2 regions of the Macrococcus psychrotolerans genome follow, and region 2 is predicted to be linked to the other one. Evidence: a T-box and tRNA genes for the amino acid it is inferred to sense, from the RefSeq annotation. Region 2 holds a T-box; the other holds one or more tRNA genes.
What was found. The T-box of region 2 lies ahead of serS (serine--tRNA ligase). A T-box ahead of a tRNA ligase gene usually reads a tRNA of that ligase, here a tRNA-Ser.

Region 1 (12,456 bases), 430 kb from region 2:
TAGCAACACCAAGTCAGTACGGGGCGCTTAGCGCGTTCACACATGATAATAAAGAGATCATATCAATGAATAAAGCATATAAAGAGCGTAGAGACTATCTTTATGACAAATTAACCCAGATGGGATTACCCGTAGAAAAACCTCAAGGTGCTTTCTATATCTTCCCGGATATCTCTGCCTATAATTCAGACTCATATCAGTTTGCTACAGACTTACTAGAATCCGAACGTCTTGCAGTTGTTCCTGGCAGTGCTTTCTCTAAATACGGAGAAGGTCATATCCGTCTGTCTTTCGCATCAACAATGGAAGAAATTAAAGAAGCCTGTGTAAGACTTGAACGATTCCTGAATAATTATCCAAAACAACCGAAATAAATTTATATAAAAATAAACCCATGCGCTACGAAGATTGCATATCTTCATTGCACATGGGTTATTTCTTTGTCATGATATCAATATCTAAAACAAACTACTGCTGTGGCGTAAACTTATACAAGCTATCCTGATATTTCGGCATAACTTTCTTTAGAACGATATGTGTAACAAATGCGATCGGCAATGGAATGATCACGTATGCGAGAAGCAGGCTGAGTATATTTGCAGCGAAACTTCCTTCCATGAACTTCAGCGCATTAATTGGACCAACGAGCCCTGTATATCCGAAACCTGCACTCATCGGCGTACCTTGAACATTAAAGAAATATGCACATAGTCCAGCCACAATCCCGTTAATAAAGAGCGGTAAAGCAATTAAAGGGTTCTTGAAGTATACAGGCATCATCATCTTCGCAGCACCAATAATTAAAGTCAGTACCGTTCCGCGATCATTCACCTTTAATGAACCAAAGATAAACGTGTAGCAACATGCTACAATTCCGAGATTCGCTGCCCCGCTTCCTAGTCCTGAAAGACTAATCACAGTAGCAATAGCCACAAGAGAAATAGGTGTTGCCATCAGTAAACTGAATGTAATACCGATCAATATACACATCATCAATGGATTCAGTTCTGTGAAGCGTTCAATCATCTGACCAATCGCTCCCGTAACGTGCTTTACGTAAGGTAAAGTCAGCGTACCAATGAAGCCAGGCAGAATTCCAGCAAGTAACGGTAAAAATACAATATTTAAACTACCCATCTTGTTGCCGGCATAGATTAATATCGCTGCACTGATAGCAATCGTCAGCATCATATTAATCAAGTCACCAATACCGACGAACTGAAAACCTTTGCCATTAAACTGAACAGCACCAGAACCGAGCATCGATGCTCCTGAGAGTATCGCTGTCTGCAGTGCACTAAACTTAAACTGAGCACCAATTGTAATACCAGCAAGTAAGCTTAGCGTAAACTGGAACACCATCAGCAAGTGCCCTAAATTTATAAAAATATCATTATATTGTGCGAGATACTTAAACAATTCACCAAGCATCGCATTCGGTACAAGTGCAACGACAATACCTGCCGCCATACCATTAAGAATATTCATAAAAAACTGTTTTGGAGTTAACCTCATTGTTACACCTACCCTTTTTCGTATTGATTATATTTTTAACATACTTCATTACTTAAAAGCAATAAATTTTTGAAAAATATAACGCAATTATAATCTTATAAATCCGTGAGTATTATGTTTGACTTAAATTGACCAAACCAATAAAATAAAAATAACAAGCATATAGGAGGCTTATTATGACAAACGAAAACAAAGATCTAATGTTAGAAAAAATGATAGAATCAAGAACAATCCTAATCTCTGGAGGTATTGATGACAAATCAGCGAAAGAAGTTGTCAATCAATTATTACTTTTAGATTCAATCAATCATGAACCAATTAAATTAATCATCTCATCTCCTGGTGGACATGTAGACTCTGGTTATCTAATTCACGATATGATTAATTTCGTCGAATCAGAAGTGAAGATTATTGGTGCAGGTTGGGTAGTGAGTGCGGGCGTATTAATTTACTTATCAGGTAAGAAAGAAAATCGTTACGCATTACCAAATACACGCTTTATGATCCATCAGCCAAGTGGGGGCACTCAAGGACAAGCGTCAAATATGGAGATTACAGCGAAAGAAATTATCCGTACACGCCAAAAGTTAAATGAATTAATCGCACGTGAAACTGGTAAATCTGTAGAAGAAGTCGAGCAGCATACAGGCCGTGACTACTGGTTAAATACAGAAGAAGCAAAAGAATACGGTATCGTAAATAAAATTATTGAAAACCAAAAAGAAATCTAAAAAAATCTCAATGCACATTACGTTGCATTGAGATTTTTTTGGAATTAAAGAAGCAACAAATATTTAGTGAAGTAATGACCTCTAGCTTATTAATGCTGCATATTTACTTTCTTATTAAAGCTCCTAATTTATAACGAAATTCAACAGATATTAAAAGTACCGAATATTTCTTATCAGAAAGAAATTGATGGAATCCTATCCCCTGTTATTAATGACATACAGCATAACAGAAAGGGTGCCTTCATATTTAAGCATTATGCATATACGAAAGCACGCATTAATGATATTGATAATGCTGTGAAATATATGAATAAAGCGAAATCAATCTATGCTGATAATGATGATATAAATGAATTAATAGAGGTTGAAAAAGATTACGCAAGCATATATTATCTTGTAAGGGATTACGATAAAGCATTGCAGCATGCGATTACAACTTATGAAACTTATAAAGATGACCTATCTGTTACAAATCCAAATATCATCCCTAACTTACTCGTATCAATCGGAACGTTCTGCTATCAGAACTACGATATTGATGACTGTATTAAATACTTTAAGCTTGCTGAAGAAAAATGTATAGAGAACAAGACTTACAAACATCTGACACCAATATATAAATCATTGTGCGTCATGTATATATTGAATCAGGATGAAACACACTATAGAGACACATATAAAAAATTTGATAATATAAAGCTGTTAAATCCAGATGATTTTCAGACAAACTTCGATATATTTACAACAGATATCATCTATTACTTCTTTAACGAGGAATATCATAAGCTGTTATACCTACTGGATCAAAGAGATACACTGTTAAAGCACGATCAGTATCAGCAGCAAGTAAGCGATAACTTCGAGGACTTCTGGAGCTTATATAAAGCAATTGCACTTTATAACTTACAACAATACGACAGCGCAATTTCCATTTTGAAAAGCGATGACGCTGATACAAAATTTATGGCGCTTGCGGACGTAAGTATACATGCACAGAAATACACATATCTTGCTTTAAATGAAGAGCGATTAGGTAATGATAAAAGCGCATGTGATTACATTATTAAGGCGATGGATATGATTGAATCAATCCCATCGAATCACTTCACTCAAATAACCGAACAGACATATGAACGTATCATAAATAAAAGCCTCTAAACGCAATGTTTAGAGGCTTTAGTATACCACCGGTCGGGGTCGAACCGACACTCCGTGAGGAACCGGATTTTGAGTCCGGCGCGTCTGCCAATTCCGCCACGGTGGCTAAATATTAAATTAATTGTAGCAAACTAAGTATAGTGCTAATTACCAGGATAGTCAATGACAGTGTGTAAGAAAAAAATAAGCTACCCTATGGTAACTATAAATGGAGCGGAAGGTAGGACTTACACCTACACCTCAGATCAGGAAGATCTGTATTCTAAAAGTTGAAATACTCCCGCAATATAAAATTAGTAAAGATGGAGGCGCCAACCGGATTTGAACCGGTGATAGAGGTTTTGCAGACCTCGGCCTTACCACTTGGCTATGGCGCCTTTAACTGGGCTAGCTGGATTCGAACCAACGAGTGACGGAGTCAAAGTCCGTTGCCTTACCGCTTGGCTATAGCCCATTAATAATAAAGGGCGACTGATGGGAATCGAACCCACGAATGTCGGAACCACAATCCGATGCGTTAACCACTTCGCCACAATCGCCATGGCAGGGGCAGTAGGAATCGAACCCACACCAAAGGTTTTGGAGACCTCTATTCTACCGTTGAACTATGCCCCTATATTAATATTATAGCATATGTATGAATCAAATGGTGGAGGGGGGCAGATTCGAACTGCCGAACCCGAAGGAGCGGATTTACAGTCCGCCGCGTTTAGCCACTTCGCTACCCCTCCAGATGGAATGGTGCCGGAAAAAGGACTTGAACCCTCAACCTACTGATTACAAGTCAGTTGCTCTACCAGTTGAGCTATTCCGGCATAATACAAAATAAAAAGATGGCTCAGGACGGAATCGAACCGCCGACACAAGGATTTTCAATCCTTTGCTCTACCGACTGAGCTACTGAGCCATACATGGCGGTCCCGACGGGAATCGAACCCGCGATCTCCTGCGTGACAGGCAGGCATGTTAACCGCTACACCACGGGACCACTAATAATTGCGGGAGGCGGATTTGAACCACCGACCTTCGGGTTATGAGCCCGACGAGCTACCAGACTGCTCCATCCCGCGATAATAATAAATAAATTGAAAACCATATTTTATTGAGTGCTGAAGTAAAAAATAATGGCGGAGGAAGAGGGATTCGAACCCCCGCGAGCCGTTAAGCCCCTGTCGGTTTTCAAGACCGATCCCTTCAGCCGGACTTGGGTATTCCTCCATATATAAAGTGGACCTTGCAGGACTCGAACCTGCGACCAAACGGTTATGAGCCGTTTGCTCTAACCAACTGAGCTAAAGGTCCTAAATCCAAAGGTAAACACTTATTAAAATAAATAGTGGCGGCAGAGGGGATCGAACCCCCGACCTCACGGGTATGAACCGTACGCTCTAGCCAGCTGAGCTACGCCGCCGAAATAATAATTAAGTTTATGGTGGAGACTAGCGGGATCGAACCGCTGACCTCCTGCGTGCAAAGCAGGCGCTCTCCCAGCTGAGCTAAGCCCCCATATATGTAAAGCGAGTCGGGAAGACAGGATTCGAACCTGCGACCCCTTGGTCCCAAACCAAGTGCTCTACCAAGCTGAGCTACTTCCCGTAGCTAATAAAAATGGCGCGCCCGAGAGGAGTCGAACCCCTAACCTTTTGATCCGTAGTCAAACGCTCTATCCAATTGAGCTACGGGCGCATATTAAAAATTAAATGGTGCCGAGGACCGGAATCGAACCGGTACGGTAATCACTTACCGCAGGATTTTAAGTCCTGTGCGTCTGCCAGTTCCGCCACCCCGGCATTCAAAATTTAATAATGGAGCGAAAGACGGGATTCGAACCCGCGACCCCAACCTTGGCAAGGTTGTATTCTACCACTGAACTACTTTCGCAAAAATGGTGCGGGTGAAGGGAGTCGAACCCCCACGCCAAAGGCGCTAGATCCTAAGTCTAGTGCGTCTGCCAATTCCGCCACACCCGCATATAAAATTATTAAAATGGTGAGCCATAGAGGATTCGAACCTCTGACCCTTTGATTAAAAGTCAAATGCTCTACCAACTGAGCTAATGGCTCTAGAAATGGTGCCGGAAAAAGGACTTGAACCCTCAACCTACTGATTACAAGTCAGTTGCTCTACCAGTTGAGCTATTCCGGCATAATATTAAATGGTGGAGGATGACGGGCTCGAACCGCCGACCCTCTGCTTGTAAGGCAGATGCTCTCCCAGCTGAGCTAATCCTCCTGGGTATATTGCCCGGCAACGTCCTACTCTCGCGGATCGTAAGACCAACTACCATCGGCGCTAGAGAGCTTAACTTCTGTGTTCGGTATGGGAACAGGTGTGACCTCTCTGCCATCGTCACCAGACAAATGAAAGAATAAATAGTTTATACTTTCAAAACTAGATAAAGTAAGTAAGATATATTAGATTCTACCCGGCAATCCCGAATAAAAAATCTATAAAATTGATTAAGTCTTCGATCGATTAGTATTCGTCAGCTCCATACATCACTGTACTTCCACCTCGAACCTATTAACCTCATCATCTTTGAGGGATCTTATAACCGAAGTTGGGAAATCTCATCTTGAGGGGGGCTTCATGCTTAGATGCTTTCAGCACTTATCCCGTCCATACATAGCTACCTGACTATGCCGCTGGCGCGACAACTGGTACACCAGAGGTATGTCCATCCCGGTCCTCTCGTACTAAGGACAGCTCCTCTCAAATTTCCTACGCCCACGACGGATAGGGACCGAACTGTCTCACGACGTTCTGAACCCAGCTCGCGTACCGCTTTAATGGGCGAACAGCCCAACCCTTGGGACCGACTACAGCCCCAGGATGCGATGAGCCGACATCGAGGTGCCAAACCTCCCCGTCGATGTGAACTCTTGGGGGAGATAAGCCTGTTATCCCCGGGGTAGCTTTTATCCGTTGAGCGATGGCCCTTCCATGCGGAACCACCGGATCACTAAGTCCGTCTTTCGACCCTGCTCGACTTGTAGGTCTCGCAGTCAAGCTCCCTTGTGCCTTTACACTCTGCGAATGATTTCCAACCATTCTGAGGGAACCTTTGAGCGCCTCCGTTACTCTTTAGGAGGCGACCGCCCCAGTCAAACTGCCCGCCTGACACTGTCTCCCGCCACGATAAGTGGCGCGGGTTAGAAAGTCAACACAGCCAGGGTAGTATCCCACAGCGCCTCCACGTAAGCTGACGCTCACGCTTCAAAGGCTCCTACCTATCCTGTACAAGCTGTGCCGAATTTCAATATCAGGCTGCAGTAAAGCTCCACGGGGTCTTTCCGTCCTGTCGCGGGTAACCTCGCATCTTCACAGGTACTATGATTTCACCGAGTCTCTCGTTGAGACAGTGCCCAAATCGTTACGCCTTTCGTGCGGGTCGGAACTTACCCGACAAGGAATTTCGCTACCTTAGGACCGTTATAGTTACGGCCGCCGTTTACTGGGGCTTCAATTCGTAGCTTCGCATACGCTAACCACTCCTTTTAACCTTCCGAAGACCGGGCAGGCGTCAGCCCCTATACTTCACCTTACGGTTTTGCAGAGACCTGTGTTTTTGATAAACAGTCGCTTGGGCCTATTCACTGCGGCTCTTCAAGGCTTGCACCCTAAAAAGCACCCCTTCTCCCGAAGTTACGGGGTCATTTTGCCGAGTTCCTTAACGAGAGTTCGCTCGCTCACCTTAGAATTCTCATCTTGACTACCTGTGTCGGTTTGCGGTACGGGCACCTAATTTCTAACTAGAGGCTTTTCTTGGCAGTGTGAAATCAACGACTTCGCTACTATAATTTCGCTCCCCATCACACCTTGATCTTGGTGAGTACCGGATTTGCCTGATACTCAATCTCAGTGCTTGGACGTACATAACCAACAGTACGCTTCGCCTATCCTACTGCGTCCCCCCATCGTTCAAACAATCTTAGGTGGTACAGGAATATCTACCTGTTGTCCATCGCCTACGCCATTCGGCCTCGGCTTAGGTCCCGACTAACCCAGAGCGGACGAGCCTTCCTCTGGAAACCTTAGTCAATCGGTGGACGGGATTCTCACCCGTCTTTCGCTACTCACACCGGCATTCTCACTTCTAAGCGCTCCACATGTCCTTACGATCATGCTTCGACGCCCTTAGAACGCTCTCCTACCATTGTCCTACGGACAATCCACAGCTTCGGTAATATGTTTAGCCCCGGTACATTTTCGGCGCAGCGTCACTCGACTAGTGAGCTATTACGCACTCTTTAAATGATGGCTGCTTCTAAGCCAACATCCTAGTTGTCTGGGCAACGCCACATCCTTTTCCACTTAACATATATTTTGGGACCTTAGCCGGTGGTCTGGGCTGTTTCCCTCTCGACTACGGACCTTATCACCCGCAGTCTGACTCCCGCATTAAATTATCTGGCATTCGGAGTTTGTCTGAATTCGGTAACCCGAGGGGGGCCCCTAGTCCAAACAGTGCTCTACCTCCAGTAATCATCATGCGAGGCTAGCCCTAAAGCTATTTCGGAGAGAACCAGCTATCTCCAGGTTCGATTGGAATTTCTCCGCTACCCACACCTCATCCGCTCACTTTTCAACGTAAGTCGGTTCGGTCCTCCATTCAGTGTTACCTGAACTTCAACCTGGACATGGGTAGATCACCTGGTTTCGGGTCTACGACCTGATACTCATTCGCCCTATTCAGACTCGCTTTCGCTACGGCTCCACATATACTGCTTAACCTTGCATCAAATCGTAACTCGCCGGTTCATTCTACAAAAGGCACGCCATCACCCATTAACGGGCTCTGACTACTTGTAAGCACACGGTTTCAGGTTCTATTTCACTCCCCTTCCGGGGTGCTTTTCACCTTTCCCTCACGGTACTGGTTCACTATCGGTCACTAGAGAGTATTTAGCCTTGGGAGATGGTCCTCCCGGATTCCGACGGAATTCCACGTGTTCCGCCGTACTCGGGATCCACTCAGGAGAGAATAACTTTTCGACTACAGGGCCTTTACCTTCTATGGCTGACTTTTCCAAAGTCATTCGTCTAAACTATTCCTTTGTAACTCCGTATTGAGTGTCCTACAACCCCAGAGTGCAAGCACTCTGGTTTGGGCTCTTCCCGTTTCGCTCGCCGCTACTAAGGGAATCGAATTTTCTTTCTCTTCCTCCGGGTACTTAGATGTTTCAGTTCTCCGGGTGTGCCTTCTCATATGCTATGTATTCACATATGGATAACATGACATAACTCATGCTTCGGGTTTCCCCATTCGGAAATCTCTGGATCAAAGCTTACTTACAGCTCCCCAGAGCATATCGTCGTTAGTAACGTCCTTCTTCGGCTTCTAGTGCCAAGGCATCCACCGTGCGCCCTTAATAACTTAATCTGTTATTAATATTGTGATGTCTGCATAAATGCAGACGCGCGATTTTTTCAAGAATTCAAATATGAACTCACTCGGTTTTGCTTGGTAAAATCTTTATATCTTCTTACTTTATCTAGTTTTCAAAGTACAATCTGAATGTATAAACATTCAAAACTGAATACAATATGTCAATGTCAATTCCTACAGACCTGATGGTCTGTTTCCGTAATTATCCTTAGAAAGGAGGTGATCCAGCCGCACCTTCCGATACGGCTACCTTGTTACGACTTCACCCCAATCATCTGTCCCACCTTCGACGGCTAGCTCCTAAAAGGTTACTCCACCGGCTTCGGGTGTTACAAACTCTCGTGGTGTGACGGGCGGTGTGTACAAGACCCGGGAACGTATTCACCGTAGCATCGCTGATCTACGATTACTAGCGATTCCGACTTCATGTAGTCGAGTTGCAGACTACAATCCGAACTGAGAATGGTTTTATGGGATTTGCTTGACCTCGCGGTTTTGCTGCCCTTTGTACCATCCATTGTAGCACGTGTGTAGCCCAAATCATAAGGGGCATGATGATTTGACGTCATCCCCACCTTCCTCCGGTTTGTCACCGGCAGTCTCTCTAGAGTGCCCAACCTAATGATGGCAACTAAAGATAAGGGTTGCGCTCGTTGCGGGACTTAACCCAACATCTCACGACACGAGCTGACGACAACCATGCACCACCTGTCACTTTGTCCCCCGAAGGGGAAAGCTCTATCTCTAGAGTTGTCAAAGGATGTCAAGATTTGGTAAGGTTCTTCGCGTTGCTTCGAATTAAACCACATGCTCCACCGCTTGTGCGGGTCCCCGTCAATTCCTTTGAGTTTCAGTCTTGCGACCGTACTCCCCAGGCGGAGTGCTTAATGCGTTAGCTGCAGCACTGAGGGGCGGAAACCCCCCAACACTTAGCACTCATCGTTTACGGCGTGGACTACCAGGGTATCTAATCCTGTTTGATCCCCACGCTTTCGCACCTCAGCGTCAGTTACAGACCAGAGAGCCGCCTTCGCCACTGGTGTTCCTCCATATCTCTGCGCATTTCACCGCTACACATGGAATTCCACTCTCCTCTTCTGCACTCAAGTCTCCCAGTTTCCAATGACCCTCCCCGGTTGAGCCGGGGGCTTTCACATCAGACTTAAGAGACCGCCTACGCGCGCTTTACGCCCAATAATTCCGGATAACGCTTGCCACCTACGTATTACCGCGGCTGCTGGCACGTAGTTAGCCGTGGCTTTCTGGTAAGGTACCGTCAAGGTACGTTCAGTTACTAACGTACTTGTTCTTCCCTTACAACAGAGTTTTACGATCCGAAAACCTTCTTCACTCACGCGGCGTTGCTCCGTCAGACTTTCGTCCATTGCGGAAGATTCCCTACTGCTGCCTCCCGTAGGAGTCTGGGCCGTGTCTCAGTCCCAGTGTGGCCGATCACCCTCTCAGGTCGGCTATGTATCGTTGCCTTGGTGAGCCGTTACCTCACCAACTAGCTAATACACCGCGGGTCCATCTATAAGTGACAGCAGAACCGTCTTTCACTATCGCTTCATGCGAAGCTAGATATTATCCGGTATTAGCTCCGGTTTCCCGAAGTTATCCCAGTCTTATAGGTAGGTTACCCACGTGTTACTCACCCGTCCGCCGCTAACATCAGAGAGTGCAAGCACTCTCGTCTGTTCGCTCGACTTGCATGTATTAGGCACGCCGCCAGCGTTCATCCTGAGCCAGGATCAAACTCTCCATAATAGATTGCTTGATAAAGCTCTTTGATTGCTTGAGGCAATCACTCTTGGGAGTGAACTTAATCACTCAAATTATTGGAATTAACGTTGACATATTGTCATTCAGTTTTCAATGTTCATTTTTGTTGCTACAAGATAAAAGTTTAACACGTTTCTTTCTTGTTTGCAAGCTTTATTTTGAAGAAGTTTTACACTCACGATTTCTTATTTGAAATGTTTTGTGCGCCGTTCTTACTCAATTAATATTAAATGTTTGAGAACAAAGTTTCAATAGTCTTTTTTACACTTTTTCAATTTGTTTTTCAAACGCTTAATCGTTGGCGTCGCTTGTTTTTGCGACTTTTATATCTTAACAAGTGAACCCATATTCGTCAAGCCTTTTTATAATTATTTTTTATTTATTATTCTTTCTTCTATATATTATAGTTCTATTGATAATTATCCTTTATGTTATAACACTCATTTTAATTATAGCGCGTTATTATAACAGTATATAAAGAATATGTTATAATTCTTGTCAGTATATATAGGAGATGATGATTTGAAGTTATTCAATAGAAAACCTACGAGTAAGATCAACAGAATGCGCACTTGGGCACTTTCTATTATATTTATTGCAATGATTGTAATGTATATAGGTGCGGCAATATTCTATTTCTCTCATAGTAAACTGCTGTTTTCATTGTTTTTATTGATTGGTACATTATTATTCTTATTTAGTTTCGTAATGTATTTCTGGATTGGTATGCTATCGACAAGAACTGTACAGGTACGCTGTCCAAACTGTGAGCATTATACAAAGATGCTTGGCAGAGCGGATATATGTGCTAACTGCAACCAGCCATTGACACTTGACCCTTCATTAGAAGGTAAAGCGTTCAATCAAGATTACAATAATAAGAGAAAGAGCAAGGCACTTGAAGAACAAAATAAAAACGGAAACTAATTTTAATTAGTTTCCGTTTTTATTTTGACATTCTGGACATACACCATAAATCTCCATACGATGATGGGTAACAGCATAACCTGTAATATGTTCTGCAATATTCTCTACTTCATCTAATCTCGGGTAGTGAAAATCTTTAATCTTACCACAAGCTGTACAGATAATGTGGTAATGATTCTGCGTATCAAAATCAAATCTGCTCGCTGCATCACCATATGTGAGTTCCTTTACAAGACCGCTCTCTTTGAAGACCTTTAAGTTATTATAGACAGTAGCCACACTCATATTAGGGAAATTCGGGGATAGCGCTTTATAAATTTCATCAGCTGACGGGTGACTATCTGTTGCAATAAGGTACTGTAAAATAGCTTGTCGTTGAGGTGTAATCCTTACGCCAGTCTTTCTTAACGTGCTAATTGCTTCTTGCAGAAAGTCTTTCTGCGTATGAACTGACATTTGATCACCTCTTTTTACTTTATAGTAATTCTATTTTACATCTTAATTTTCCTTATTGTCAAATACCTAGTTTAGTACCCTTTGTCTAAGTCTACCAGATTCTTGAAGTTACGTTTATTATCAATTCCCATATTCATATTATCAACAAAGATATTTGTAGCACGTTGATTGTAATGGGTACTCAGTCCAGTTATATGTGGTGTCATAATCACGTTGTCTAATTTATATAGTGGATGCTCCGCTTCAAGGGGTTCGTTATAAAAGACATCTAGGCATGCGAATCTAATGACTTTATCTGTCAATGCCTGAATCAGTATATCTTCTTTAACTACTGTACCTCTACCTACATTAATAAACAGTGCGTCACTCCCCATCGCCTGGAAATCTTCTTGTTTAAGTAGATCTATCGTACTTTCTGTTTCCGGTAATACATTGACAATTATATCTGATTGTTCAAATGCGTGTAGGCGTTCATCAATCGCATATACTTCATCAAAA
Region 2 (12,456 bases):
GACGAACTGCTTATAATTTAAAAAAAGCAGAAGATCGCGCACATATTCTGGAAGGATTAAGAATTGCACTAGATCATATCGATGAAATTATTGCTTTAATTAGAGCCTCTAGTAACGATGCTGAAGCATTACAAGGATTACAAGATCAATTTAAATTATCAGAGCGTCAAGCACAGGCAATCCTTGATATGCGTTTACGTCGATTAACAGGTCTGGAAAGAGATAAAATTGAGTCTGAGTATCAAGAACTGTTGAAGTATATCGACGAACTCCGCGCCATATTAGCAGATGAAGAGAAGTTACTGCAAATCATCCGCGATGAATTAATTGAAATTCGTGATAAATATGGAGATGAACGCCGTAGTGAAATAGTTGCTGGAGGATTTGAAGATCTTGAAGATGAAGATTTAATTGATGAAGAAAATATCGTGATTACATTAAGTAGTAATAACTATATTAAACGTCTTCCAGCTTCAACTTATCGTGCACAGCATCGTGGTGGAAGAGGAATTCAAGGTATGAATACTTTGGATGAAGACTTCGTCAGTCAAATGGTAACAACTTCTACACATGATAATGTCCTGTTCTTTACGAACAAAGGGCGTGTGTATAAAGTAAAAGGATACGAAATACCTGAACTTTCAAGACAGTCAAAAGGTATTCCAGTTGTTAACGTAATTGAATTGGACAAAGATGAATCCATCAGTACGATGATTGCAGTGAAAAATCTTGAGCGTGAAGATGCTTATATTATATTTGCGACGAAACATGGAGTGATTAAACGTTCTAATTTATCTCACTTCTCGCGTATTAACAAAAACGGTAAGATAGCTATTAACTTTAGAGAAGAAGATGAACTGATTGCTGTTAGACTAACAGATGGTAATAAGCAACTGATTATAGGAACAAAACACGCTTCACTTATTCGTTTCGAAGAGAATAAATTACGTCCTTTAGGTCGTACAGCTGCAGGAGTTAAAGGTATCAGTCTGCGTGAAGGTGACGAAGTTATCGGATTAGATGTAATAGAATCTAATGGCGAACATGAAGTGCTGGTGGTTACTGAGAATGGATACGGAAAACGTACGAAAGAAAGTGAATATCGAATTTCAAATCGTGGGGGTAAAGGAATTAAAACAGCCACGATCACTGAGAAGAACGGAAATCTTGTCTGTGTCACTACTGTGAATGGTAACGAAGATATTATGATTGTAACAGACCATGGTGTAATTATTCGACTTGATGTTACAGAATTCTCACAAAACGGTCGTTCTGCACAAGGAGTACGCTTGATTCGACTTGATGAAGGACAATTTGTTGCTACTGTCGCTAAAGTGGAAAAAGAAGAAGTGATGGATGCGGATAAAGAACCAGGAGAAGTTATTGCAGAACAAGGTGCAGATTTAACTGAAGTAGCCAAAGAATCGGTTGATGAAACTATAGAGGTTGAAGATGGTCATGTGATGGGAACCGTTGATGTGTCAGAGCAAGGTTCGTTAGAACGTTCTGAATTTCAATCAACATATAATGACAGTGAAGAATAAAGATTAAATTTATGAAATAAAATTTCTTAACCATTAAAATTTTAGAAAATTTTAATGGTTATTTTCTTACCATAAATAGCTTTAAAATAATGTTTTTTTATAAATAAATATCTCAGTTTAATTATTTGCCATTAAAAATGTTTAGTATTATTATAAAAATGTAATAAAAAAAAGTAAAATTATATTTAGGAGAGATGATAATGAAAAAATCTGGTGGAGATTTATTTGTTGATACTCTAATTAATCATGGGGTCACTCATGTTTTTGGTATTCCAGGAGCTAAAATTGATAAAGCGTTTGATGTACTTGAAGATAGAGGACCGAAAGTCATTGTGACACGCCACGAACAAAATGCAGCTATGATTGCACAAGGTATAGGACGTATTACTGGTAAACCTGGTGTTGTGCTTGTGACAAGTGGACCAGGCGTAACGAACTTAACTACTGGACTGATTACTGCAAACTCAGAAAGTGATCCGATTGTAGCCATTGGCGGTAATGTAAGACGAGAAGATAGTTTAAAACGTACACATCAATCACTTGATAATGCTGGATTAATGAAGCACGTTACGAAATATTCTGTAGAAGCGCAAGATGCGAAAAGTATTTCTGAAGCAGTGACGAATGCATTTCGTGAAAGTGTGGAAGGTCGTAAAGGTGTAGCGTTTGTAAGTATTCCTCAAGATGTTATTTCTGCTGATAATGTAGAAGGAGAAGCTATTAAAGTAAAAGAAGCTCCAATACATGGACCTGCACCAGTTCACGAAATTGATGCATTAGTTGAACGTATTAAATCAGCAAAATTACCTGTGCTTCTTTTAGGGATGAGAGCTTCTTCTGAAGCATGTACAGCATCTATTCGCGAATTACTCTCAAAAACACCAATGCCAGTTGTAGAAACATTCCAGGGTTCTGGTATTCTATCTCGTGAATTAGAACATAATTTCTACGGCAGAATTGGTTTATTTCGTAATCAGCCTGGCGATGAGTTATTAAAACATGCTGATTTAGTTATCACTGTTGGATATGATCCTATTGAATATGATCCATTTATATGGAATGCAGAAAATGAAAAAACAATCATTCACATTGATGAAGTACAGAGTGATATCGATAACAACTATGCACCAGTTACTGAATTGATCGGTAACACACCTTTAACAATTCAACGTTTGAATGAAAAACTTCAAAAAGATGATGTGGAATTAGATGATACAACTAAAGAGATATTAGAAAAGATTCAAAAGTTAATTGAAAAAAAATATGAGCTTCCTGAAAACTATAAAGACAGTGAAAAAGTTAACCCTAGACACATTGTTAAAGCAGTACGCGACATAATAGATGATGAAACAACTGTTACTGTAGATGTAGGTTCACTCTATATCTATATGGCACGTTATTTTAGAAGTTATGCACCAAGACATCTGCTCTTTTCAAATGGAATGCAGACGTTAGGTGTTGCTCTACCTTGGGCGATTGCCGCGTCTATTGCACGTCCTGGTAAAAAAGTAGTTTCGATGGCAGGAGATGGTGGATTTTTATTCTCAGGACAAGAATTAATAACAGCTGTTGAAATGAAAGCACCAATCGTTCAATTAATCTGGAACGATGGCTACTATGATATGGTTAAATTCCAGCAAGAAGGTAAATATGGCAAAGGTGCAGCCGTGAGATTACACCCAGTGGATTATGTTAAATATGCTGAATCGATGGGTGCTAAAGGATATCGTGTGACTCATGCTAGTGAATTAGAAGAAATTCTAGAAAAAGCAATGAAAGAAGAAGGACCAGTTGTAGTAGATATTCCTGTAGATTACAGCAATAACTCTAAATTAATGGCAGAACTTTTACCTGATAGCACAAACTAAGGAGGAACTTATGAATCATTTATATCAATATTCAACTATGGGTGCGTTAGTTGGTGGTTTATTTGAAGGCACGTTCAAGATGTCAGAAGTACTGAAATCAGGTAACTATGGTATTGGAACGATGGACGGTCTAGATGGAGAATTGATTATTATAGAAGGTAAGCCTTATCTCATCGAAAGTAATGGAAATATACGAGAGGTGGATGCTGAAGAGCGCACACCTTTTGCGAGCATGATTGAATTTAAACCTACACACACATTAAATTACAAAGAGATATTAAATAAAGAACAGATGGATGAGATTATCCTAGAAGAAATAGAGGGGATGAACTATTTCCATGCGGTTAAGATTACGGGTAAGTTTAAGCTTATCAAAGCACGTGCCGTGAAAAAGCAGAAGAAACCTTATCCAAAATTAGTGGAGGCAGTAAAAGAACAAGGATACTTTGACTATACTGACACTACCGGAACATTGTTTGGTTTCTACACACCACACTTCATTCAAGGCGTTGGTGTTGGTGGCTATCATGTCCATTATCTGAGTGATGATGGTAAAGAAGGCGGCCATGTATTTGATTATGAAATCGAAGATGTATCTGTAGAGATGGCATTAGCAGAAGATTTAATATTAAAGATGCCAGAAACAGAGACATATCGCCAGAATGACTTGAACAACCCTGACATGCTTAAAGATATAGAGGCAAGTGAATAATCGTTTTAGAAGAGGATGAGGCATTATGCCTCATCCTCTTCTAATTCTTTCATCATATAAGGTAGCTGATCTATAATAGCAGATGGTGGTACTACATACATATCACGAGCAAGTTTATCTCCTATAAGACTATGGATATAAACAGCCTGCTTTATCGCTTCCTCTGTATCGAATTGTCCAATAAAGCTTGCAATGATGCCTGCCAAGGCATCACCCATACCTCCTGAGGCCATGGCGGGATCTCCTACTGTAATCTTATAATCACCGCTTTTAAGGTATAGTTCTGTTTCATGTTGTTTCAATATAACATGTGCTCCAAATTCATTAGCTTTTATTCGATTGAGTTCTGGTGTCTGTTCATCGATGCTGATGCCGCTGATACGCTCCCACTCCATCTGGTGTGGCGTAAGTATTACATTACATTTAGGAAATGGATGTTTTAGTTTGCTTAAGATCGTTATTGCATCCCCATCAATAATCAAGCTCTGTTCTTCTTTAATGTGTTGAAATAGTAGCGTTAGAACATTATTTCCTTGGAAATCTAAACCGAGTCCTGGTCCGATGAGTATACAATCAGCATTTTCGATAAGTTTTGTTAAACGTTTAATATCATTAATATCTGAAACCATAGCTTCTGGGCAACGGGAATGCAGAGCAGTATGATTTGAATGATGGGTAGCTACTGTTGTTAAACCACCACCGCTATATACACATGCACGAGCAGCAATCATAATTGATCCGCCCATATTTTGATTACCACCGATGAGTAATATACGTCCGTAATCTCCTTTATGACTATAAGGTTTACGTCTAGGTATACGTATTTCATTGATTAACTGCATAACCATTCTCCTTTTATGTTTCAATGTCCATATAACTATAACAGATATAGTTGAAATTCTAAAATGAATTTGATAATATGAAATTAAATTTAAATATATTATTTGTCTGTTTGGGATAAGTAGTGAATACATTTTTATAAGAGACGTAACGGCTGGTGGAAGTTACGAAATGTATTGATGAATTTCTACCCATTGCATTGAGGATAAATCGGCTTAACCGTTATTTAATTGAGAGAATAGTCGTACTGACTATTAATTAGGGTGGCAACGCGTAAATACCACGTCCCTTTCAAGGGATGTGGTATTTTTTGTTACCCACATATAAAAAATATGAGGAGGCAATACAAATGTTAGACATTAAATTATTTAGAACAGAACCAGAATTCGTTAAGAAAAAATTAGAAATGCGTGCAATTGATACTTCCATCGTTGATGAAATTTTAGCGCTTGATACAGCAGCACGTGAACTTACAGCAAGAACTGAAGAATTAAAAGCAAAACGTAATAAAACCAGCGAAGAAATTGCACAGAAAAAACGTAATAAGGAAAATGCAGACGATGCAATTAAAGCAATGCGTGAAGTGGGTGAAGAAATAAAGCGTATTGATACTGAGTTGAACGAAGTATCTCAAACGTTGAAGGATAAACTTGTACGTTTGCCGAACTTAGTAAGCGATGAAACACCATTTGGCAAAGATGAGGATGAAAACGTTGAAGTCAAGAAATGGGGAACACCACGTACATTTGATTTCGACGCAAAAGCGCATTGGGATATCGTCGAAAATTTAAAAATGGCTGATTTTGAGCGTGCTGCTAAAGTTTCAGGTGCACGTTTCGCATTTTTAACGAAAGATGGTGCGCGTTTAGAACGAGCATTAATGAACTTTATGTTAGATACACATCGTGCAAACGGATACGAAGAAATGGTGACACCACAACTCGTAAATGCCGCTTCTATGTTTGGTACAGGACAACTTCCTAAGTTTGAAGAAGACTTATTCAAAGTTGAAAAAGAAGGTTTATATACAATTCCGACTTCAGAGGTACCACTAACGAACTTCTATCGTGACGAAATCTTAACAAATGATATGTTACCTACGAAATTTACTGCGATGACAGCATGTTTCAGAAGCGAAGCAGGTTCAGCAGGCCGTGATACACGTGGATTAATTCGTATGCATCAATTTAACAAAGTCGAAATGGTGCGCTTTGAACGCCCTGAAGATTCTTACGCTGCGTTAGAAGATATGACACGTTCAGCTGAAAGTATTCTGGAGAAATTAAATATTCCTTATCGTACGATTGCTTTATGTTCTGGAGATATCGGATTTGGTGCTGCAAAAACTTATGATGTTGAAGTGTGGCTGCCAAGTTATGATGCCTATAAAGAAATTAGCTCATGTTCTAATATGACAGACTTTCAGGCACGACGTGCAAATATTCGCTTCAAGCGCGATAAAAATGCAAAAGCTGAACTTGTAAATACATTGAATGGTTCAGGACTAGCTGTAGGACGTACTTTTGCTGCAGTAGTCGAAAATTATCAAAATGAGGATGGATCTATCACAGTTCCAGAAGTACTCGTTCCATATATGGGTGGACAAACTGTAATTAAATAATAAGCAGAGGCGGTTCAATGTTATCATTTGAATCGTCTTTTAATATGATGTTATAATAAGACAGAATTATCAGAATATAAAAACTTTTATTATATAGTTTTTATAGTCGAATATAATTTTTATATTTGATATATTAATTATAACGAAATGGAAGGTCATAATTATTTAACGATATAAACTGGCATTTCTGAATCGGTATAAAAAACTTAAAAGGTGGAACTTAATGATGACAAACTTTAAACTAGACCCAGTACACAGTAACGTAGAATTCTCTATCAAACATTTAATGGTATCAAAAGTGAAAGGTGAATTTACTGAATTTGATGGACAAGCTACAGGAGACATCAACGATTTAACATCTCTACAATTAACAGCTTCTGTAAAAGTAGATTCTATTAACACGAACAATGCAGACCGCGACGGTCATTTAAAATCTGCTGATTTCTTCGATGTAGAAAAATATCCGGAGATTAAATTTGTATCTAAGTCTATTACTCAAAACAAAATAACAGGAGACTTAACAATTAAAGATCAAACGCATGAAGAAACATTTGATTTAGAATTTAACGGTGTTCATAAAAATCCAATGGATGGAAGCAGTGTAACTGGATTTATCGTAAATGGATCAGTTAACCGTGAAAAATATGGCATCAACTTTAATCAAGCCTTAGAAACAGGGGGCGTTATGATTGGTAAAGAAGCTAAATTCGAAGTTAACGCTGAATTTGCAATCGAAGAATAATAAATATAATTGTAGCTGGGGCAAAATTGCCTCAGTTTTTTATTTTGTTCTGAAAAATTGAGACTTGAGAAAGAAAGTTGTAAAATAGAGTAGTTATCGAAATTTTTGTTTTAAGAAAGTGAGATTTTAATTTGAATATTGATATAAGAAAAACAATTGTAACTTCTATTATTATGCTATTAGCAACAATAATCATTCATTTTGTACCAGGGCTATTCTTAATTATTGCACCTTTTTTGCTTATTCCTGCAGTGACTTTGTATTATCACTCTAAAGAAAGTTACTATGTGATGAGTTTTGTAATTCTTATCGCTGTTATATTTGCTTCGATATTCACAATGCAAATTATGTTAAGCGTTATTTTTGGAGGTTATATTGTAGGCCAATTATTAAAAGAGAAAGCTTCTAAGGAACGTATACTATACATTTTGACTGTGTTTTATACCGTTTTTTCGTTAATCGCTATAATTATATTGCAAATGGCTGGTGTTATACCGAAAATGGCGGATATTTTTGCCCCTGCTACAGATGCTTACTATAACTTATTAATGGCAGAGGTTGAAAAAGGCACAGTTACTAAAACATACGCTGATTTATTTTTAACGAGTATGGATGCATTAGTGTTACAAATACCAGGGTTATTAATTTTATTTTTATTTATATTATCCCTTATTCAAATCAGCATTACTTTTCCATTTGTAAGAAAGTTTAAAGTATCGACACCAAATTTCCGACCGTTATATATGTGGCGTATTCCAAAAGTAGTGCTATATCTATACTTTCTTACGCTTTTTATTGCACTCTTCATTACAGATACGGATGTCGTGCTGTTAGGCATAGTCACAAACTTTAAGTATGTGTTAGAATGGGTTATATTCATCCAGGGACTCTCGCTGTTTAGCTTCTTTATAAAAGTAAAACGTACACATCCAGTATTAAACATTTTAATATACATATTTGCATTTATTTTCTCACCAGTGACACAAATCTTTGGAATGATAGATATGATATTGAATTTAAAATCTAATATTAAGCGCAAGTAAGATTATAAATTTAACGAAGAGGTGTCAACATGAACAGAAAGTATAACAGGCAGACATTGATCATACCCTTTATTGTGATGACGCTTGCTGCTATCATCGTGACAGGGATTTTGTATACTGAAGATGCGATGTTAGCTGGAGTGACCAGTGTGATTCTATTTATTATTATCTGCATTTCCTACTCTTACTTTAAACATAGTTTGAGACAAAATGAACGTTATATTGAGAATTTGTCCACTGTAATTGGTAATGGAAAGAACTATGCGATAAGTGAGTTACCAATAGGGATTCTGCTGCTAGATGAAAATGAGCATATTGAATGGTATAACCATTTTATGAATGAAAAAATTAGTGAGCCTATTATTTCAGAATCTATTCATGATATTTTTCCGAACTTGCTGAACCAACTTAAGGTAAGCGCGGTTAATGAGGCGAATGCTCAATACAAAGACTACAAATTTAAAGTGATGTTTTCTGAAGAGAATAATGTACTATATTTCTTCGATATTACTGATAAGATTGAAACACATCAATTATTTGAAGATGCAAAGCCTGTAATTGGTATTATGTTTTTAGATAATTTTGACGAAGTCACTCAAAACATGACCGACGCCCAACGTACCGAGATTAATAGCTTAATGTCTATGGAAATCAATAAGTGGGCAGAACTTAATAATGTTTATATCAAAAGATATCAATCGGATCAGTTTATGATGTTCTTTAATCAAAAAATATTGCACTCAATCGAAGAAACAAAATTTAATTTACTTGATAATATTAGAGATAAAAGCCGTGAAATTAAGACACATGTCACTTTGAGTGTAGGGATTGGTGAAGGTGCTGATAACTTAATTGAATTAGGTACACTTGCGCAATCAAGTTTAGATTTAGCCCTTGGACGTGGTGGAGATCAAGTAGCGATTAAACATATAAATGGGAATGTGAGATTTTATGGCGGCAAGACAGATCCTATGGAAAAACGTACACGTGTCAGAGCTCGTGTAGTATCACATGCATTGAAGGATATTCTTGTTGAAGGAGATAATGTGATGATTATGGGGCATAAACGCCCTGATATGGACGCTATTGGTGCTGCAATCGGTGTGGCACGATTTGCGAAGATGAATAATCTAAAGGCAAATATAATACTCAATGATCATGATATCGATGATACGTTATCGCGTGTAATGACAGAGATTGCTGAAAAGCCAGAGCTAAACGAAATCTTTATTAGTTCAGAAGATGCTTGGAATCTAATGACGAAACGCACAACTTTAGTCATCGTGGATACACATAAACCAGAGATGGTTATAGATGAAAATATATTAAACAAAGCTTCCAGAAAGGTTGTTATTGACCATCATAGACGAGGAGAAGAATTTGTATCAAACCCATTACTTGTTTATATGGAACAATATGCTAGTTCGACAGCTGAACTGGTGACAGAGTTACTAGAATATCAACCGACCGATTATAAATTAACGCGACTGGAAGCGACTGTAATGCTTGCAGGTATTATTGTCGATACACGCAACTTCACATTACGCACAGGTTCCAGAACATTTGATGCAGCAAGTTTCTTAAGAAATCATGGTGCAGATACGATATTATGTCAGCATTTCCTAAAGGATGATATGGAGACTTACATTAAGCGCTCAGAAATTATTCAGACAGTGGTTCTTGAAGATAACGGTATTGCGATTGCGCATGGTCCTAGTGATGAAGTGATTCATCCTGTTATTGTTGCACAAGCAGCAGATCAGCTACTTAACATTGAAGGTGTTGAAGCTTCATTCGTAGTAGCCAAACGTAAAGATAATGTTGTCGGAATATCAGCGCGTTCATTAGGTGAAATCAACGTACAGCTTGTAATGGAAAAGATGGGCGGTGGTGGCCATTTATCTAATGCAGCAACCCAAATTGAAGACATGACTGTTGAAGAAGTTATCAGTCAGCTTAGAAATATTATTCATGATGAAGGAGAGGAATAAAATGAAAGTTATATTTACACAAGACGTTAGAGGAAAAGGTAAAAAAGGTGAAATTAAAGAAGTACCTGTAGGATATGCGAATAATTTCTTATTAAAGAATAAATTAGCTGTTGAAGCAACACCAGGTAATTTAAAACAGCTAGAAGCGCAGAAGAAAAGAGTAGAGGCAGATAAGCAGCAAGAACTTGAAGATGCACAAGCATTAAAAGAAAAATTAGAAGCACTAGAAGTTAAAGTGACTGCAAAGTCAGGTGAAGGTGGTCGTTTATTTGGTTCAGTCAGCTCTAAACAAGTTGCTGATGCATTAAATAAACAACATGGTATTAAAATTGATAAACGTAAAATGGATTTACATGATGGTATCAGAAGTTTAGGCTATACAAATGTGCCTGTTAAACTTCATAACAAGGTAAGCAGCACATTAAAAGTGCATGTAACTGAAGCATAATAGATAAGGAGGATAATATGGCAGATTATCTTGAAGGTAAGAAACTCCCGTTTAATTTAGTTGCGGAACAGTCAGTTTTAGGCGCTATCTTTATCGATAATGAAGTATTATCTTCCGTTCTAGAAGTACTCGTTCCTGGGCATTTTTACAGACAGTCGCATCAACATATATTTGAAGCGATGATGACATTGTCTGAGAAAAATGAAATAGTAGATATTGTAACTGTAGTAGATCAGATGACATCAGACGGGACATTAGAAGCGGCTGGTGGAGAGATGTATCTTGTAGACTTAGCTGCAATTGTACCGAGTGCCCGTAATGTAGATTTTTACGCGGATATCGTCTATAAAGATGCTGTAAAGCGACGATTAATTCATACGGCAGACACTATTATGGCGGATGGTTATAATGAGACACTAGATCTCGAAACGTTACTTTCTGATGCCGAAAAGCGCATTATGGAAGTGTCTACTTCTAGAGGGTCAGAAGGTTTTCAGGAAATCAAAGATGTATTGACGCAAGTCTTTAATAATGCTGAAGAACTTGATAAGAACCAAGGGCAGACCCCAGGTATCCCTACTGGATACAGAGATCTTGATCAAATGACGGCTGGGTTCAACAGAAATGATCTAATCATTATTGCAGCACGTCCTTCGGTAGGTAAGACCGCTTTCGCCTTAAATATTGCAACACAAGTAGCAACGCATGATCGAGGCGATGAGACGCCTTATAGTGTGGGGATATTTAGTCTTGAGATGGGTGCTGATCAGTTAGCAACACGTATGATTTGTAGTACAGGGAACGTAGATTCTAATAGATTACGTACAGGAACAATGGATGGAGAAGACTGGAATCGTTTCACAGTAGCAGTGGGTAAGCTATCTAAGACAAATATATATATAGATGATACACCAGGTATCCGTATTACAGATATCCGTTCTAAGTGTAGAAGACTAAAACAAGAACATGGATTAGATATGATACTGATTGATTATCTTCAACTTATTCAAGGTTCAGGAAGTCGTTCCAGTGACAACAGACAACAAGAAGTATCAGAAATCTCGCGTATGCTGAAAGCTTTAGCTAGAGAACTAGAATGTCCTGTAATTGCGTTATCACAGTTATCTCGTGGCGTGGAACAAAGACAGGATAAACGTCCAATGATGAGTGATATTCGTGAATCAGGTTCGATTGAGCAAGATGCAGATATCGTTGCATTCTTATATCGAGATGATTATTACAATCGTGGTAATGGTGAAGATGGTGAAGAAGAAGTAGATGCAGGGGCTCAAGAGGAAAACGGGGAAATAGAAATTATTATTGCGAAGCAACGTAACGGTCCGACAGGAACAGTTAAACTTCATTTCTTAAAGCAATATAACAAATTTACAGATATTGATTATGCACATTCAGATGTATATTAATGAGTAAAGTGTATAAAATGAATAAAAACCGTACATTAATTTTTTTTATTAATTAATTGTACGGTTTTTATATTATATATGACTAGGAAATGACAAGATAGTTTGTGAAAAAATAAAATAATAAATGATCAATTATTAAATTGTTATTTAATAAAATGCTGAAATATCAATGTTTTTTTAAAAGTCAGATGTTCATAATCTCCATTTCTATGTCTTTTAGTGA

Region 1: it encodes a tRNA-Ser, which carries the amino acid that the T-box ahead of serS (serine--tRNA ligase) is inferred to sense. The anticodon was not compared.

The regions. Positions count from the first base shown of each region.
Region 1 is NZ_CP124591.1:1,618,322-1,630,777, forward strand. It holds gene QA539_RS08305 (pyridoxal phosphate-dependent aminotransferase) at 1-374, shown strand, start outside; gene QA539_RS08310 (PTS transporter subunit IIC) at 469-1,515, opposite strand; gene QA539_RS08315 (ATP-dependent Clp protease proteolytic subunit) at 1,692-2,246, shown strand; gene QA539_RS08320 (hypothetical protein) at 2,553-3,404, shown strand; tRNA gene QA539_RS08325 (tRNA-Leu) at 3,429-3,510, opposite strand; tRNA gene QA539_RS08330 (tRNA-Gly) at 3,614-3,688, opposite strand; tRNA gene QA539_RS08335 (tRNA-Cys) at 3,708-3,781, opposite strand; tRNA gene QA539_RS08340 (tRNA-Gln) at 3,787-3,858, opposite strand; tRNA gene QA539_RS08345 (tRNA-His) at 3,871-3,943, opposite strand; tRNA gene QA539_RS08350 (tRNA-Trp) at 3,946-4,019, opposite strand; tRNA gene QA539_RS08355 (tRNA-Tyr) at 4,052-4,135, opposite strand; tRNA gene QA539_RS08360 (tRNA-Thr) at 4,144-4,219, opposite strand; tRNA gene QA539_RS08365 (tRNA-Phe) at 4,239-4,311, opposite strand; tRNA gene QA539_RS08370 (tRNA-Asp) at 4,317-4,392, opposite strand; tRNA gene QA539_RS08375 (tRNA-Met) at 4,401-4,474, opposite strand; tRNA gene QA539_RS08380 (tRNA-Ser) at 4,530-4,622, opposite strand; tRNA gene QA539_RS08385 (tRNA-Ile) at 4,633-4,706, opposite strand; tRNA gene QA539_RS08390 (tRNA-Met) at 4,742-4,815, opposite strand; tRNA gene QA539_RS08395 (tRNA-Ala) at 4,835-4,910, opposite strand; tRNA gene QA539_RS08400 (tRNA-Pro) at 4,927-5,000, opposite strand; tRNA gene QA539_RS08405 (tRNA-Arg) at 5,014-5,090, opposite strand; tRNA gene QA539_RS08410 (tRNA-Leu) at 5,106-5,194, opposite strand; tRNA gene QA539_RS08415 (tRNA-Gly) at 5,211-5,285, opposite strand; tRNA gene QA539_RS08420 (tRNA-Leu) at 5,291-5,374, opposite strand; tRNA gene QA539_RS08425 (tRNA-Lys) at 5,392-5,467, opposite strand; tRNA gene QA539_RS08430 (tRNA-Thr) at 5,474-5,549, opposite strand; tRNA gene QA539_RS08435 (tRNA-Val) at 5,561-5,636, opposite strand; rRNA gene rrf (5S ribosomal RNA) at 5,647-5,761, opposite strand; rRNA gene QA539_RS08445 (23S ribosomal RNA) at 5,860-8,787, opposite strand; rRNA gene QA539_RS08450 (16S ribosomal RNA) at 9,006-10,560, opposite strand; gene QA539_RS08455 (YgzB family protein) at 11,098-11,502, shown strand; gene perR (Fur family transcriptional regulator) at 11,509-11,958, opposite strand; gene QA539_RS08465 (phosphoglycerate dehydrogenase) at 12,030-12,456, opposite strand, start outside.
Region 2 is NZ_CP124591.1:10,605-23,060, forward strand. It holds gene gyrA (DNA gyrase subunit A) at 1-1,544, shown strand, start outside; gene alsS (acetolactate synthase AlsS) at 1,745-3,412, shown strand; gene budA (acetolactate decarboxylase) at 3,423-4,124, shown strand; gene QA539_RS00065 (NAD(P)H-hydrate dehydratase) at 4,148-4,966, opposite strand; T-box leader at 5,064-5,257, shown strand; gene serS (serine--tRNA ligase) at 5,314-6,585, shown strand; gene QA539_RS00075 (YceI family protein) at 6,812-7,327, shown strand; gene QA539_RS00080 (DUF2232 domain-containing protein) at 7,459-8,370, shown strand; gene QA539_RS00085 (DHH family phosphoesterase) at 8,400-10,361, shown strand; gene rplI (50S ribosomal protein L9) at 10,363-10,809, shown strand; gene dnaB (replicative DNA helicase) at 10,827-12,233, shown strand.